DNA from 3 places in the Nocardioides sp. CPCC 206347 genome. Region 1 is predicted to be linked to each of the others. Evidence: riboswitches for the same ligand, from Rfam matches in the RefSeq annotation. Region 1 holds a riboswitch; each other region holds the start of a gene.
The links. A riboswitch is a leader RNA that binds a small molecule or an ion and turns the genes downstream of it on or off. The one in region 1 is predicted to bind cobalamin.
Positions count from the first base shown of each region.

Region 2: another riboswitch for cobalamin. It lies ahead of cobN (cobaltochelatase subunit CobN); the one in region 1 lies ahead of ACOACQ_RS15600 (ABC transporter substrate-binding protein).
Region 3: another riboswitch for cobalamin. It lies ahead of ACOACQ_RS23660 (nitrite reductase); the one in region 1 lies ahead of ACOACQ_RS15600 (ABC transporter substrate-binding protein).

Region 1 is NZ_JBMCYZ010000004.1:263,724-268,296, forward strand. Features, by position in the region: gene ACOACQ_RS15590 (ABC transporter ATP-binding protein) at 1-457, opposite strand, end outside; gene ACOACQ_RS15595 (FecCD family ABC transporter permease) at 454-1,416, opposite strand; gene ACOACQ_RS15600 (ABC transporter substrate-binding protein) at 1,527-2,522, opposite strand; cobalamin riboswitch at 2,580-2,763, opposite strand; gene ACOACQ_RS15605 (dihydrofolate reductase family protein) at 2,773-3,336, opposite strand; gene ACOACQ_RS15610 (RNA polymerase subunit sigma-70) at 3,336-4,367, opposite strand; gene ACOACQ_RS15615 (esterase/lipase family protein) at 4,438-4,573, opposite strand, start outside.
Region 2 is NZ_JBMCYZ010000010.1:18,562-23,134, reverse strand. Features, by position in the region: gene cobN (cobaltochelatase subunit CobN) at 1-2,085, opposite strand, end outside; cobalamin riboswitch at 2,116-2,270, opposite strand; gene ACOACQ_RS23530 (hypothetical protein) at 2,255-2,803, shown strand; gene ACOACQ_RS23525 (AMP-binding protein) at 2,770-4,323, opposite strand; gene ACOACQ_RS23520 (hypothetical protein) at 4,456-4,573, opposite strand, start outside.
Region 3 is NZ_JBMCYZ010000010.1:46,926-51,498, forward strand. Features, by position in the region: gene cobJ (precorrin-3B C(17)-methyltransferase) at 1-416, opposite strand, end outside; gene ACOACQ_RS23655 (precorrin-8X methylmutase) at 425-1,099, opposite strand; gene ACOACQ_RS23660 (nitrite reductase) at 1,092-1,964, opposite strand; cobalamin riboswitch at 2,034-2,243, opposite strand; gene ACOACQ_RS23665 (Nif3-like dinuclear metal center hexameric protein) at 2,299-3,420, shown strand; gene ACOACQ_RS23670 (zinc ribbon domain-containing protein) at 3,452-4,198, shown strand; gene ACOACQ_RS23675 (bifunctional RNase H/acid phosphatase) at 4,195-4,573, shown strand, end outside.

The DNA.
Region 1 (4,573 bases):
GCGCCAGCGCGCGGGCGAGCTGGACCCGCTGGCGCTCCCCACCGGACAGGGTCTGCCACCTCCGGTCGAGCAGGTCGCCGACCTCGGCCAGCCGGACGGCCCGGGCGATCGCATCCCGCCCCTCGGTGCGCGACGCGGGCCACCGGCCGCGGTGCGGGATCCGTCCGAGCTCGATCACCTGGCGCACCTGCAGGTCCAGCCCGGTGACCGAGTGCTGCTCGAGCACCGCCACCCTGCGGGCCCGGTCGCGGGCAGGGAGCCGGTGGAGGCTCTCCTCACCGAGGTGCACCTGGCCGGCGTCCGGGCGACGCAGCCCCGCGAGGACGTGCAGCAGCGAGGTCTTGCCCGAGCCGTTCGGACCGAGCAGTCCGGTCACGGTGCCCGGCGGGCACTCCAGCGACACGTTGCGGAGGATCGTGCGTTCCGGCACGCCCCACGTGATCGATTCTGCCCTCATCGCGCACGCTCCCGTCGAAGCAGTACGGCGAACACCGGGGCACCGAGCACGGCCGTGACCACGCCGATCGGGATCTCCTGGCCGTCGATGATCGACCGGGCCGCCGTATCGGCCCACACCAGCAGGATCGCCCCGACCAGTGCGCTCAACGGCAGCAGCCGACGGTGGCTCGGTCCCACCAGCAACCGCACGACGTGCGGCACCACGAGACCGATGAAGCCGATGGCACCGGTGTAGGCCACCAGGCTGGCGGTGACGAGCGCCGTACCCGTGAGCAGGATCCAGCGGGTCCGGTTGACCGAGACACCCAGCGAGCTGGCCGCCGACTCCCCGAACGCGAAGGCGTCGAGGTCCGAGGTGAACGCAAGGACTGCGACCGACGCGACCACGGCGACGACCAGCAACAGGATCGCCGAGTCCCAGCGCAGCCCGGCCAGTGACCCCATCGTCCAGGCGAGCACGCGGCGAGCGGCGTCGTGGTCGCCACTCATGATGGTGACGAACGACGTGTACGCCGCGCACACCTGCCCGACCGCCACACCGGCCAGCACGGTGCGCGCCGGTGGCAGGTCCCCCGCCCGGCCGGTGGCCAGCAGGAGGACCGCGACCAGCGCACCGAGCGCGCCGAGGAACGAGCCGAGAGTGAGCATCGTGGTGGCGAGCAGGCCGCCGACCGACACCCCGAGCACCAGCACGCTGACCGCGCCGACAGCCGCACCGCCGGAGATGCCGAGCAGGTAGGGGTCGGCGAGGTCGTTGCGGGTCAACGACTGCAGCACCACGCCGACGAGCGCCAGGGCCGCACCCGTGGCCGCGGCCCCGAGCACGCGCGGCATCCGCAACTGCCAGACGATCTGGTCGTCGAGCAGGGACACGTCCCCACCGAGACCGAAGCGTTGCGCGATGACCTCGAGCACGGTCGACGTCGGGATGGGCACCGAGCCGATCCCGACGCCCATCACCACCGTGACCACGAGTACGGCGACGAGCAGCGCACCCAGGCCGACCGCGAGCAGGCCACCCGTCGCGCCGGGCCCGCTGGCCCGGCGCGACGCGAGTGCCACGGACATCAGCGCGGCAGCTTGTCGAGCTGCCCACCGACGTTGACGGCACCATCGGCGAGGCGGACCCCGGGCGTGGTCTCCGAGAACGGCAGCGCCACGAAGGCCCCGGCCTTCACGGCGCGCATCTTGCTGAGCACCGGGTCGTTCCTGAGGTAGGCGATCTTCTCCTTCGCCGTGGACCACGAGGCGTCGGCGAGGACGATGACATCGGGGTCGGCCGCGATGACCTTCTCCCACGCGACATCGGTCCAGCCGTGCGGGATGTCCGCGAACACGTTGGTCGCACCGACCGCATCGAGGATCAGCTGCGGGCCACCCTCGCCGGTGCCGACGTACGGCGTCTTGTCACCCGAGTCGTACCAGAAGACGTCGATGCCGGCGCCGGGCTTCTCGGCCTCCAGTTCCTCCAGCACCTCCGACTGTGCGGTGCGGATGGCTTCCGCCCGTTCCGGGACGCCGAACGCCCTCGCCACCAGGTCGACCTCGTCCCAGACCGTCTCGAACGTGGTGCCGCCCTCCGGCTTGGCGTCGCCGTCACCGCACCCGAAGAGCGAGGTCATCGAGGCGATGCCCAGCTTCTCGAGCTGCTCCTGCGAACCGGCGGCCTCGTCGTCGTACGCACTGATGTAGGAGCCGTAGATGAAGTCGGGCTTCGCGTTGATCACGGTCTCGTGGTCGGGGTACTGGTCGGAGAGCACCGGCACCGCGTCGTAGGCCGCCTTCCACTTCGCGGGGACCGCGTCGTCGATGTAGCCCGTGCCGACGAGCTGGTCCTCGACGCCCAGGGCGAGCGCGACCTCGGTCGCGCCCTGGTTCATCGTGATCGCCCGGGTGGGGCGGGCGTCGAGGGTGGAGGTGAAGCCACAGGTGGTGACCTCGAGCGGGTAGCCGCCCTGCGGGGACGCCGCCTTCTCCTCGCTCGGAGCACCCGCGCAGGCGGTGAGTGCCGTGAGGAGCGAGACGGAGGCAAGGGTCGCCAGGGGTCGGGAAATGCGCATCATGAGTTCTCATCTCATGTCGAGACCTTTGTCGCGAGGCCTGTTGGACAGATCACGCGGACGTTGTCGTCCACGGCCAGCAGGTCTTCGGACTCGGGATCACCCAGACGAGGCGCCTTCCCGGATCGCAATGATCCAGTGGCAAAGTGCCCCGCCCGTCACCCTCACCGCTGCGCGTCAGTCCCGGATTCGCACCGGGTTCCCTGACTCCGTTCGGAGTACGACTGGCGTTCGAGAACGTAGCAGAGGCAGGTCACCGCTTCACGCGGTGACGGAGGAAGACCACCCCGGAGTCGAAGGCGCGGGTCTCGACGAGCTCGAGGTCCACCCGCCGCTCCCGGTGGACGAAGAAGGGCGTCCCGCCGCCGACCAGCACCGGGCAGACCCGGATCCGGTACTCGTCGATGAGGCCGAGCTCGGCCGCCTCGGCCGCGAGGGTCGCGCCGCCGATCGCGATGTCCCCCTCGCCGGGCTCGGAGCGCAACCGCTCGATCTCCTCGGCGATCGTGCCAGTGGCCAGCCGGGCACTCCCCCGCACCTCGGCGAGCGTGGTGGAGAAGACCACCTTGGGGAGCGGGTTCCAGAGACCGGCCCATTCGAGCTCCGCTCCGTCGAAGCCCGCCTGGTGCTCGGGCTCCTCCCAGTACAGCATCGTCTCGTAGAGTCGCCGCCCCATCAGGTGGACGCCGACGCCCCGGATCTCGTCCATGGACAGCTGGAAGACCTCGTCGGAGGGCGCGCTCCAGTCAATGCCGCCGTCCGGGTCGGTGACGTAGCCGTCGAGGGACATGGACATCGAGTAGGTCACGTCACGCATCACAGCTCCTCCGGGAGGCCGAACCGTTCGAACATCTCGGGTCCGAAGGTGAGCAGCTCGGCAATGAGCCCACCCTCCACCCGCAGGACGTCCATCGCGAGGGCTTCGTACGTCGAGGACCCGGGTGGGCGGTAGTACGCCGCCACGGCCGGCTGGCCGTTGGCCGTCGTCGTCAGGCACCGGAAGCCGGTCGGGTCGGCGTCGCTGAGCCCGTCGACCCAGGTCTGGAAGACCGCCTCGAGACCGACCCACACACCGACCTGCGGCGGCATCGCGAACCGGACGTCGTCACGCAGGAGCTCGCTCAACCCCTCGAGGTCGAGCTTCTCGAGCCGCTCGACGTACGCCGACACCAGCGTCTGCTCCTGCTCGCTCAACCCCTGCCCGGCTCGGGCGCTCCAGTCGAGCCGACCGTCGGGGAGGTGCTGGCGCATCGTGGTCCGACCCCGGGCCAGCGCGCTGTTGGCCGAGGCCAGGGTCAGGTCGAGGGCGTCAGCCGTCTGCTGCGCCGGCCACCCGAGCACGTCCCGGAGGATCAGTACGGCGCGCTGGCGTGCGGGCAGGTGCTGGACGGCCACGATGAACGCCAGCTCGATGGTCTCCCGGGCCACCGCCTGCGTGTGTGGGTCCTGCGGCTGGCTGTCCGGCCACGGCTGCAGGTAGAGCACCTCGGTGCCCGTCCCGCCCGCACCGTGCAGGTCGGCCGGGACCGGCGTGCGGTCGCGCCGCTTCTCGAGGAAGTCCAGGCAGGCGTTGGTGGCGATCCGGTACAGCCAGGTGCGCAGCGACGCCCGTCCCTGGAACGACTCGCGCTTCGCCCACGCCCGCAGGAAGGTCTCCTGCGTGAGGTCCTGCGCGTCGTCGTACGACGCGAGCATGCGGTAGCAGTGGACCTGCAGCTCCCTGCGGTACCGCTCGGTCAGCAGCGCGAACCGACCGCCGTCACCGGCGCGGGCCGCCTGCATGAACTCGGCTTCGTCCGCTCCGAGCGGACCGGCCGGTCCGGTCGGGGTGGGTGCTGTCGTCTTCATGTCGTCTCCTGGGATCGCTGGAACTGTCGCAGGTAACGACGGTCGAGCTCCGGAGAAGTGATCGGTCAGCTCACAGCCACTGGGGGCCGTAGTCCCAGCAGACGGGCCAGAACCACGACGGTCCGTCGGTGAGCGCGTTCAGCGTCAATTGCATCGTGGGTCCGTCGAAGGCCAGCCCCGCATGGCCGATGTTGTCGTTCCAGCAG
Region 2 (4,573 bases), on a different contig from region 1:
GACCCGGGCCTCGCCGTCCGGCGCCTGGCCCAGGACGTGCAGGCCGTCGCGGATCTGGGAGTCCTTGATCTCGCACAGCCAGCCGTCGACGTGCAGCAGGAAGTCGTCGAACTGCTCGTCGTCGGGACGCTCCTCGAGCCCGAGGTCGCGGTGCATCTCGGCGGCGTGCATGAGCTGCCAGATCTCGCCGCGGATGGCCGCGAGCTTGCCCGGGTCCATCGCCGAGATCTTGTCGTACTCCTCGAGCAGGCCCTCGAGCCGAGCGATGTCGCCGTAGCTCTCGGCGCGCGCCATCGGCGGCACCAGGTGGTCGATGATCGTGGCGTGCGCACGGCGCTTGGCCTGCGCACCCTCGCCCGGGTCGTTGACGAGGAACGGGTAGATCAGCGGCATGCTGCCGATCGCGGCGTCCGTCGCACAGGAGGCCGACAGTGCTGCGTTCTTGCCGGGCAGCCACTCCATCGAGCCGTGCTTGCCGAGGTGGACCACGGCGTGGGCACCGAAGCCGTGCTGCACCCAGCGGTACGCCGCCAGGTAGTGGTGGCTCGGAGCGAGATCCGGGTCGTGGTAGATCGCGACGGGGTTCTCGCCGAAGCCGCGGGGCGGCTGGATCATCAGCACGATGTTGCCGGCCTGCAGCGTGGCGAGCACGATCTCGCCGGAGTCGTTGACGAACAGCGAGCCCGGGGACTCGCCCCAGGCCTCGACCATTGCGTCGCGCAGGTCGGCCGGCACGTCCGAGGTCCAGGCGTCGTAGTCGGCCTTGTTGATCCGCACGTGCGCGTCGGTCAGCTGCGCCTGCGTCAGCCACTCCTCGTCCTGCCCACCCGCGGCGATCAGCGCGTGGATGAGGGCGTCACCGGCTTCGGTGTCGTCGTCCATCGCAATGATGTCGACCACCGAAGGTACGCCGGTCGAGCTCGTCGAAACCCCGAGGTCGTAGCCCTGCTCCTGGAGCCGGCGCAGCAGGCGGACCGTCGACACCGGGGTGTCGAGGCCGACAGCGTTGCCGATCCGGGCGTGCTTGGTCGGGTAGGCGCTGAGCATCAGCGCGAGCTTCTTCTCCGACGGCGGCACCGAGCGGAGGCGCGCATAGTTCACCGCGAGGCCGGCGACACGGGCCGATCGCTCCGCGTCGGCGACGTACGACGGCAGGCCGGCCGGGTCGTTGGGGTCGATCTCCTTGAAGGAGAACGGCACGGTGCTGATCCGGCCGTCGAACTCCGGGATGGCGACCTGGTTGGCGTAGTCGAGCGGCGTGACGCCGTCGTCCGACTCCTCCCACTCCTCGCGGCTGCTGGTCAGGCACAGCCCCTGCAGGACGGGGACGTCGAGGGCGGCGATCCGCTCCACGTCCCACGTCTCGTCGTCTCCACCAGCGCTGACGGCCGCGGGCGTGCTGCCGCCGGCAGCCAGCACCGTGACCACCAGTGCGTCCAGGTCGGCCAGGGCCGCGAACAGCTCGTCGGGAGCGGCGCGCAGCGATCCCGCGAACACGGGTACGCCGATCGCGTCACCGGTCGCGTCGATGGCGTCGCACAGCGCGTGGACGAAATCGGTGTTCCCGCTCGCGTGGTGCGCCCGGTAGAACAGGACCCCCACCTTCGCGACATCGCCGGTGGTTGAGGTGCGAGCGCCAGCGAGCCTCGAAACCGCCGGTCGCTCGAGGATCCCCCACGCCGGGATCACCTCCGGCGCCTCGAACCCCTCACCGGTCAGCAGCACGGTGTCGGAGAGGAAGCGGTGCAGCTGGGCCAGGTTCCGCGGGCCACCCTCGGCGAGGTAGCGGTGCGCCTCGGCGGCGACACCGACGGGGACGGTCGAGGTCTCCATGAGCTCTGCGCTGGGCGTGAGCTCGCCGCCGAGCACCACGAGCGGACGCCCGGTGCCGCGCAACGCGGCCAGCTCGGCGTCGTACTGCTGCGGGGAGCCCAGCAGGCGCAGCACGACCAGGTCGGCGCCCTCCGCCAGGACCGTCAGGTCGGCGAGGTCGGAGCGGCTGGGGTTGGCCCAGCCGTAGTCCGCACCACTCGACCGGGCAGAGAGCAGGTCGGTGTCGGACGTGGACAGGAGTGCGATGCGCACGGGTTCCTCCTCGGGGTTCGCGCCCCTCGATCGGTGGCTGATGTCCGCGACCAGTGTCTGGCTCACCCGTGCCGATCTGCTCGGCTGGGATCACAGTGGCGGAACCGCCCCGGTCTCGCACCGGGTTCCTGTGCCACGGACATGTGGGTGCTCAGCCTACGGTGGTCCCGTGGTCACACAGCAGTCGCCCGGCATCCAGGTCGCGGTACACGGACATCCCAACGCCGACACCCTCCTCCTGTGGCATCCGGCGGTGCGCACGGACCCCGACGCCGTGGCGGCACTGGCGAGCCGGATCGCCACCCGGGCGAAGGTCCGGGTCGTCGTACCGACGTGGACCGATGGGGGTGACCTGCTCCGTTCGGTCCGCTATGCCCGCGAGTCCTCGGTGCACCCGCCGGACGGCCTCTCGGTCGTCGGGTACGGCGACGCCGGGATCGCCGCGCTGAGCCTGGCCCTGAACCAGCGGCGGCTCGGCATCGGCCTGGTCCGCGCGACCTGCGTCGACGGCGGGCCCGACCTGACCGACCCGATCAGCGGCCAGCCGCTCGTCGCGACGGCTTCGCCGGTCGAGACCGAGATCGACGTCATCGACTCCCTCGACGCCGCAGCGTCGACCTGGGCCACCGACACCGTTGCCGCCTGGCAGGGTGCCGGCTGGGCCGCCTCGCTCGTCCCGGCGGCTCAGTTCACCTGGCGGGTCAACCCGTCCCAGTAGGGCGCGCGGAGCTTGAACTTCTGCAGCTTGCCGGTCGCCGTCCGGGCCAGTTCGTCACGGAACTCCACCGACGTCGGAGCCTTGTAGCCCGCCAGGCGGTCCTTGCACCACCGGATCAGCTCGGCCTCCATCTCGGGGCCCGCGGTGGCGTCGGCGGTCAGGACCACCAGTGCCTTGATCGTCTCGCCCCACTTCTCGCTGGGGACGCCGATCACCGCGACCTCGGCCACCGCAGGGTGCGAGAACAAGGTGTCCTCGACCTCGATCGACGTGACGTTCTCGCCTCCGGTGATGATCACGTCCTTCTTGCGGTCCGCGATCGTCAGGTAGCCGTCGTCACCGAGGTAGCCGCCGTCACCGGTGTGGAACCAGTCGTCCTTCAGCGCGGCCGCCGACTCCTCGGGCTGCTCCCAGTACCCCTCGAGGACGACGTTCGACCGGGCCAGCACCTCCCCTGCGCCCTCCTCGGACTCGTCAGTCCTCAGCCGGACGCCCAGCGCCGGCGCACCCGCGCGCGTCAGCTTCGCGGCCCGCTCCTGGGCCGACAGGTCGTCCCATTCCGCACGGGTGCGGTTGAACGTCAGCAGCGGCGAGGTCTCGGTGAGGCCGTAGATCTGGATGAACTCCCAGCCGAGCTCCTCCTCGACCCGCACGACGGTCTTCGTCGGCGGCGGGGCGCCCGCCATGATGATCCGCACCCGGTCGCGCCCGGGGATCTCGCCCTCCCACGTCTGCGCCGCTTCGAGTACGGCGGCCGCGACCGCAGGAGCGGCACACATCACCGTGACGCCGTGGTCGCGCACCCGCCGCAGGATCTCGGCACCGTCGATCTTGCGCAGCACGACGTGCCGGGCACCGATGCCGGTCATCGCGAACGGCATCCCCCAGCCGTTGGCGTGGAACATCGGCAGCGTGTGGAGGTAGACGTCGCGGTCGTTGATCTGAGCGTGCAGCCCGAAGGTCAGCGCGTTGACCCAGATGTTGCGGTGCGTGATCTGGACGCCCTTGGGCCGGGCCGTCGTACCGGAGGTGTAGTTGATGGTGGCCGTCGCCGCCTCGTCGTACTCCCACGACCGCGGCTCGGTGCCCTCCGGCGCGTACAGCGCGTCGTCGTCGCCGATCACGAACTTCTGCTCGCACGTGACGTCGGCCAGCGACTCCTCGAGCTCGGGGTCGATGTAGAGGACCCGCGCTCCGGAGTGCTCGACGATGTACTGCACCTCGTCGGGGCTCAACCGGAAGTTCACCGGAACCAGCACCCGGCCCCAGCCGCTCACGCCGTAGAACGACGTCAGCAGCCGGCTGCTGTTGTGGCTGACGATCGCGACCCGGTCGCCGACGCCGATGCCGAGCTCGTCGAGCTTCGCGGCCTGGCGCCGGGCCAGCTCCCCGAACTGCGCATAGGTGAGCTCACCGAGACTGGCTGCGGGCTGGTCGGGCTCGTCCACCACACCGACCCGCTCGCCGTAGACCGTGACGGCACGGTCGAGGAAGTCATTGACGCTGAACGGGACGAACACGGGGCCTCCTGGCAGGACGAAGGTGTGACGACGACCACCATAGGAGACACCGCGCGCGCCGGGACACCGAGACGCGACGGAGCCCGCGCCATGCTCCGGCGCGGGCTCCGTCTGTTCGGAAGGGATTGCCGATCAGATGGTCTGGCGGCGACCCCGGACGTCCCTGGCAACCAGCCACCCACCAGCCAGGCTGCAGAGTCCACCGAGCATGGCCAGCAGCGGCAGGTTGGACGGCGCACCGGTGTTCGGG
Region 3 (4,573 bases), on a different contig from region 1:
GCAGCGAAGGCCGGGATGCCCGGGACGACCTCGGTCTCGAAGCGGTCGCGGAACCGGTCCAAGAGGTACATCGAGGAGCCGTAGAAGAGCGGGTCCCCCTCGGCCAGCAGTACGACGTCACGACCCGCGTCGAGGTGGGCGGCAAGCCGTGCTTCGCACTCGTCGTAGAAGTCGGCCAGCGCGCCGACGTACCCGCCGGGGTGGTCGGTGCTGCCCGTGGTGACGGGGTAGCGCAGCTCCTCCTCGACGGCGTCGGCCGGGATCAGGTGCGCGGCGATCCGGCGGGCATGCGACTGCTTGGTGACGCCGGCATGGAACGCCACGACGCTGGCGGCACCGATCAGGCGCTCGGCCTTGCGGGTGATGAGCTCGGGATCACCGGGGCCGATGCCGACGACGTGGAAGGAGCCGGTCATGGGGAGGGTCACTCCTCCTCCTGCGCCAACGCGTTGACGGCCGAGGACGCCATGGCGGAGCCGCCCCGGCGACCGCGCACGGTGACGAACGGGATGTCGATGCCGTGGTCGGTGGCGAAGGTGGCGAGCGCGTCCTTGGATTCAGCGGCGCCGATGAAGCCGACGGGGCAGCCGACGATCGCGGCGGGTCGGGGTCCGCCGTCGAGGATCATCTCGAGCAGGTGGAAGAGCGCGGTCGGGGCGTTGCCGATGGCGACGACGGCACCCTCGAGCAGCGGCTCCCACAGCGAGACTGCCGCAGCGGTACGGGTGGTCGACCACGCCTTCGCCAGCTCGGGCGTCCGGGGGTCGGTGAGGAAGCAGTGCACCGGGTTGTCGGCGGGCAGGCGGCCGGCGGTGATGCCCATCGCGACCATCCGGGCGTCGCACAGGATCGGTGCACCGGACGCCAGCGCGGTGCGGGCAGCGGACACGAGGCCCGGGTGGATCACGAGGTCGCGCACGAGGTCGGTCTGGCCGCTGCCGTGGATCATCCGTACGGCGACCTTCTCGGCCTCGGTGGGGATCCCGGTGAGGTCGGACTCCCGGCGGATGGTCGCGAACGAGTCGACGTAGATCGCGGGGCCGTCGGCGATGTACTCGTAGCGGCGCGGCGGTGCCGTCAGGTCGATCTGCTCACTCATTGCGGTTCTCCTCAGGGATCAGCACACCGTGCCACGGCGTCACGACGACCAGGTCACCCCGGCCGGTCCGTGACGCGAGCATGGACGCGACCATGCTGGCATCGATGCCGGTCTCGTCCACCTGCACGTGCTCGCCGCCGGCCACGGGGCCGAAGGGCAGGGATGCGCTGGTGATGTCGGCGCCGGGCGCGGGTGCGACCGGGTCAATCAGGGGTGCGGGGAGCTCGGTCACGTGCCAGGGCGCCTCGGGCCCCTCGCCACGCGCCTCGAGGAACAGGCGGGCCAGGTCACTGATCGCGTCGGCGGCGCCGGCGAGGGGCACCACGGGCCCGAACCCGGTCCCGACGCGCAGCTGCGCAGACTCGGGGGACAGGGCGACGAGGCCCAGGTCGCGATGCCGGTCGGCGAGGTCGCCGCGGCCGTCGTCGAGCGTGAAGAGGAAGCGGCCGGGCAACCCGGCGAGGGTCGGGTCGCCGAGCAGGAGCGCGTCGAGCGCGGCCACGACGGGGCGCAGGTCGGCGCGACCGCCGGCGATCCCGGTCTGTGGGGAGACGAGGACGTTGCGGATCCGGTCGTGCTCCCGCGACGGAAGCAGCCCGGTGGCCTCGAGGGCGACGAGGGCCGGTTCGGCGAGCCGGTCCCCGGCCTCGCTGTCGACGGGCATCGAACGGACCTGCAGGTTGGCGCGCGCCGTCAACCGCACCCGCCCGTCGCCGTACTCCTCGGCCACGGCTACCAGCGCCTGAAGGGACGACAGGGAGATCCGCCCGCCAGGGATCCGGATCCGGACCAGTCCGCCGTCCTCGGCGAGCCACGGGTGCACGACGCCCGGGCAGCGGTCCGGCCGGCTGCGATTCGTGGCCATGGCGATGCGGTCCTTCGAGGTCAGGGGGCTCGTCGCGTTGCCCCTGCAAAATTCCTTGGTGACCTCGCGACGGTTGTCGCAAGGGCCAGCAGGTCTTCGGACTCGGGATCCTCCGGTGCGGAGCGCCTTCCCGGACCCGAAGGTCCAGTGGCTGTACCGGTTTCCCGGTGCTCCGTCCGTCACCCATACCGCTGCGCGTCAGTCCCGGACTCTCACCGGGTTCCCTGACTTCCACGTTTCGCACTTCTGTGGAGGTCGACTGGCCCCGGCAGGGTATCAATCCCGGGCCGGTGTCCGTCCCGGCGCCCACGGCGACCGCAGTAGCCTGACGCTCATGCCCACGCTCCAGGACGTCACCGACCTGATCCATGGCTGGTACCCGCCCTCGACCGCGGACAGCTGGGACGCCGTCGGCCTCGTGTACGGCGACCCGGGCCAGTCCGTGAAGAGGGTCCTCTTCGCCGTCGACCCCACGCCTGCCGTTGCGGCCGAAGCGGCCGAGTGGAAGGCCGACCTGCTCGTCGTGCACCACCCGCTGTTCCTGAAGGGCGTCACGGGGTTCGCCGCGACGACGCCGAAGGGCCGCACGCTGCACACCCTCGCGAAGGCCGACTGCGCCCTGCTGACCGCCCACACGAACGCCGACCAGGCCGTCGGGGGAGTGTCGGAGTCCCTGGCCCTCGCGCTCGGCCTCACCGAGCTGGCACCGATCATCCCGGCCTCCTCGGAGCCGGTCGACAAGCTGACGGTCTTCGTCCCGGCGGACGCTGCCGCCCCGGTCCGCGCCGCGATCGCAGAAGCGGGCGCCGGCCGGATCGGCGACTACGACTTCGCGTCCTTCACCAGCGCACCCGGCCAGGGCCGGTTCCGCCCGCTCGACGGTGCGAACCCGATGATCGGCACCGTCGGCGACCTCGAGACGGTCGAGGAGGTGCGGATCGAGGTGGTCCTCGCGCGCTCGCTGCGGACCGCCGTGGTCCGGGCGATGCTCGCCGCGCACCCCTACGAGGAGCCCGCGTACGACGTCGTCCAGCTCGCCGACAACGGCCTCACCACGACGGGGACCGGCCGGATCGGCACGGTCGCGCAGGTGACGCTCGCCGAGTTCGCCGAGTCCGTCGCGAAGGCGCTGCCCGCCACCTCGCACGGGGTCCGGGTCGCCGGGGACCCGGAGCGCCCGATCAAGCGGGTCGCCGTCTGCGGCGGGGCCGGTGACTTCCTGCTGGACCGGGTGGCCGGGCTCGACGTGGATGCCTACGTCACCAGCGACCTGCGGCACCACCCGGCCGCCGAGTTCTTGGAGAAGGGCGGGCCGGCACTCATCGACATCGCCCACTGGGCCGCCGAATCGACCTGGTTGCCCGTCGTCGAGCAACGCCTCGTCGAGGCACTGGGCGACGCCGTGGAGACCCGGGTGAGCACGATCGTCACCGACCCTTGGACAATGCACCTGTGAGCGCATCCGTGAGCATCCCCGAGAGCATCCGATGAAGGCCGACCCCGCCGCCCAATTGCGCCTGCTCGACCTGCAGGCGCTGGACGCCCAGATCGACAAGCTGCGCCACCAGCGCACCCATCCTGCAGAGGGTGCCGAGATCGCCGAGCTCCTCGGCAAGCGTGCCGATGTCGACGGCAGGATGCGCGACCAGCGGATCGTCGTCGACGACCTCGCCGTGGCCCAGGCCAAGGCCGACGCCGACGTGGAGACGGTCAAGGTGCGCCGCAAGCGGGACCGCGACCGGATGGACGCAGGACTGATCGCCAACCCCAAGGACCTCGAACGGATGCAGCACGAGCTCGACACCCTCGAGCGCCGGATCACGGTGCTGGAGGACGAGGAGCTCGAGGTCATGGAGCAGCTCGAGGAGGCGCAGTCCGCGCTGGACGAGCTCACCGCCGCGATCGAGAGCATCGACACCCGGCTCGGCGAGCTGACCGCGACCCGCGACGCCCGCGGTGCCGAGCTCGACGCCGAGGCGGCCACGGTGGGTGCCGGTCGCGACGCGATCGTCGCCGATCTCCCGGCCGACCTGCTCGCGCTCTACGAGAAGCTGCGCGCCAACCAGGGCGGCATCGGCGCCTCCGAGCTGCGCCAGCGCGCCTGCGGCGGCTGCCAGATTCGTCTCGACGCGGCGGAGCTCCAGGTCATCCGGGCCACCCCGGCCGACACCGTCGTGCGGTGCCAGGAGTGCCAGCGGATCCTGGTGCGGACGGCGGAGAGCGGCCTCTCGTGACGGGAGCGGGTCGTCGTACCGTCCTCATCGAGGCTGACGGCGGCTCCCGCGGCAACCCCGGCGCGGCGGCGTACGGCGCCGTCCTCAAGGACGCCACGACCGGTGAGGTGCTGGCGGAGGACGGGTCGACGATCGGGTTCGCGACCAACAACGTCGCGGAGTACTCCGGCCTGATCGCCGGCCTCAGGCTTGCTGCGGAGTTCACTCCGGACGCCAAGGTCGAGGTCAGGATGGACTCGAAGCTCGTCGTCGAGCAGATGGCCGGCCGCTGGAAGATCAAGCACCCCGACATGAGGGTGCTCGCTGACGAGGCGCTGGCGCTCGCTCCGGCCGGGACCGTCTACACGTGGGTCCCGCGGGAGCAGAACGGCCACG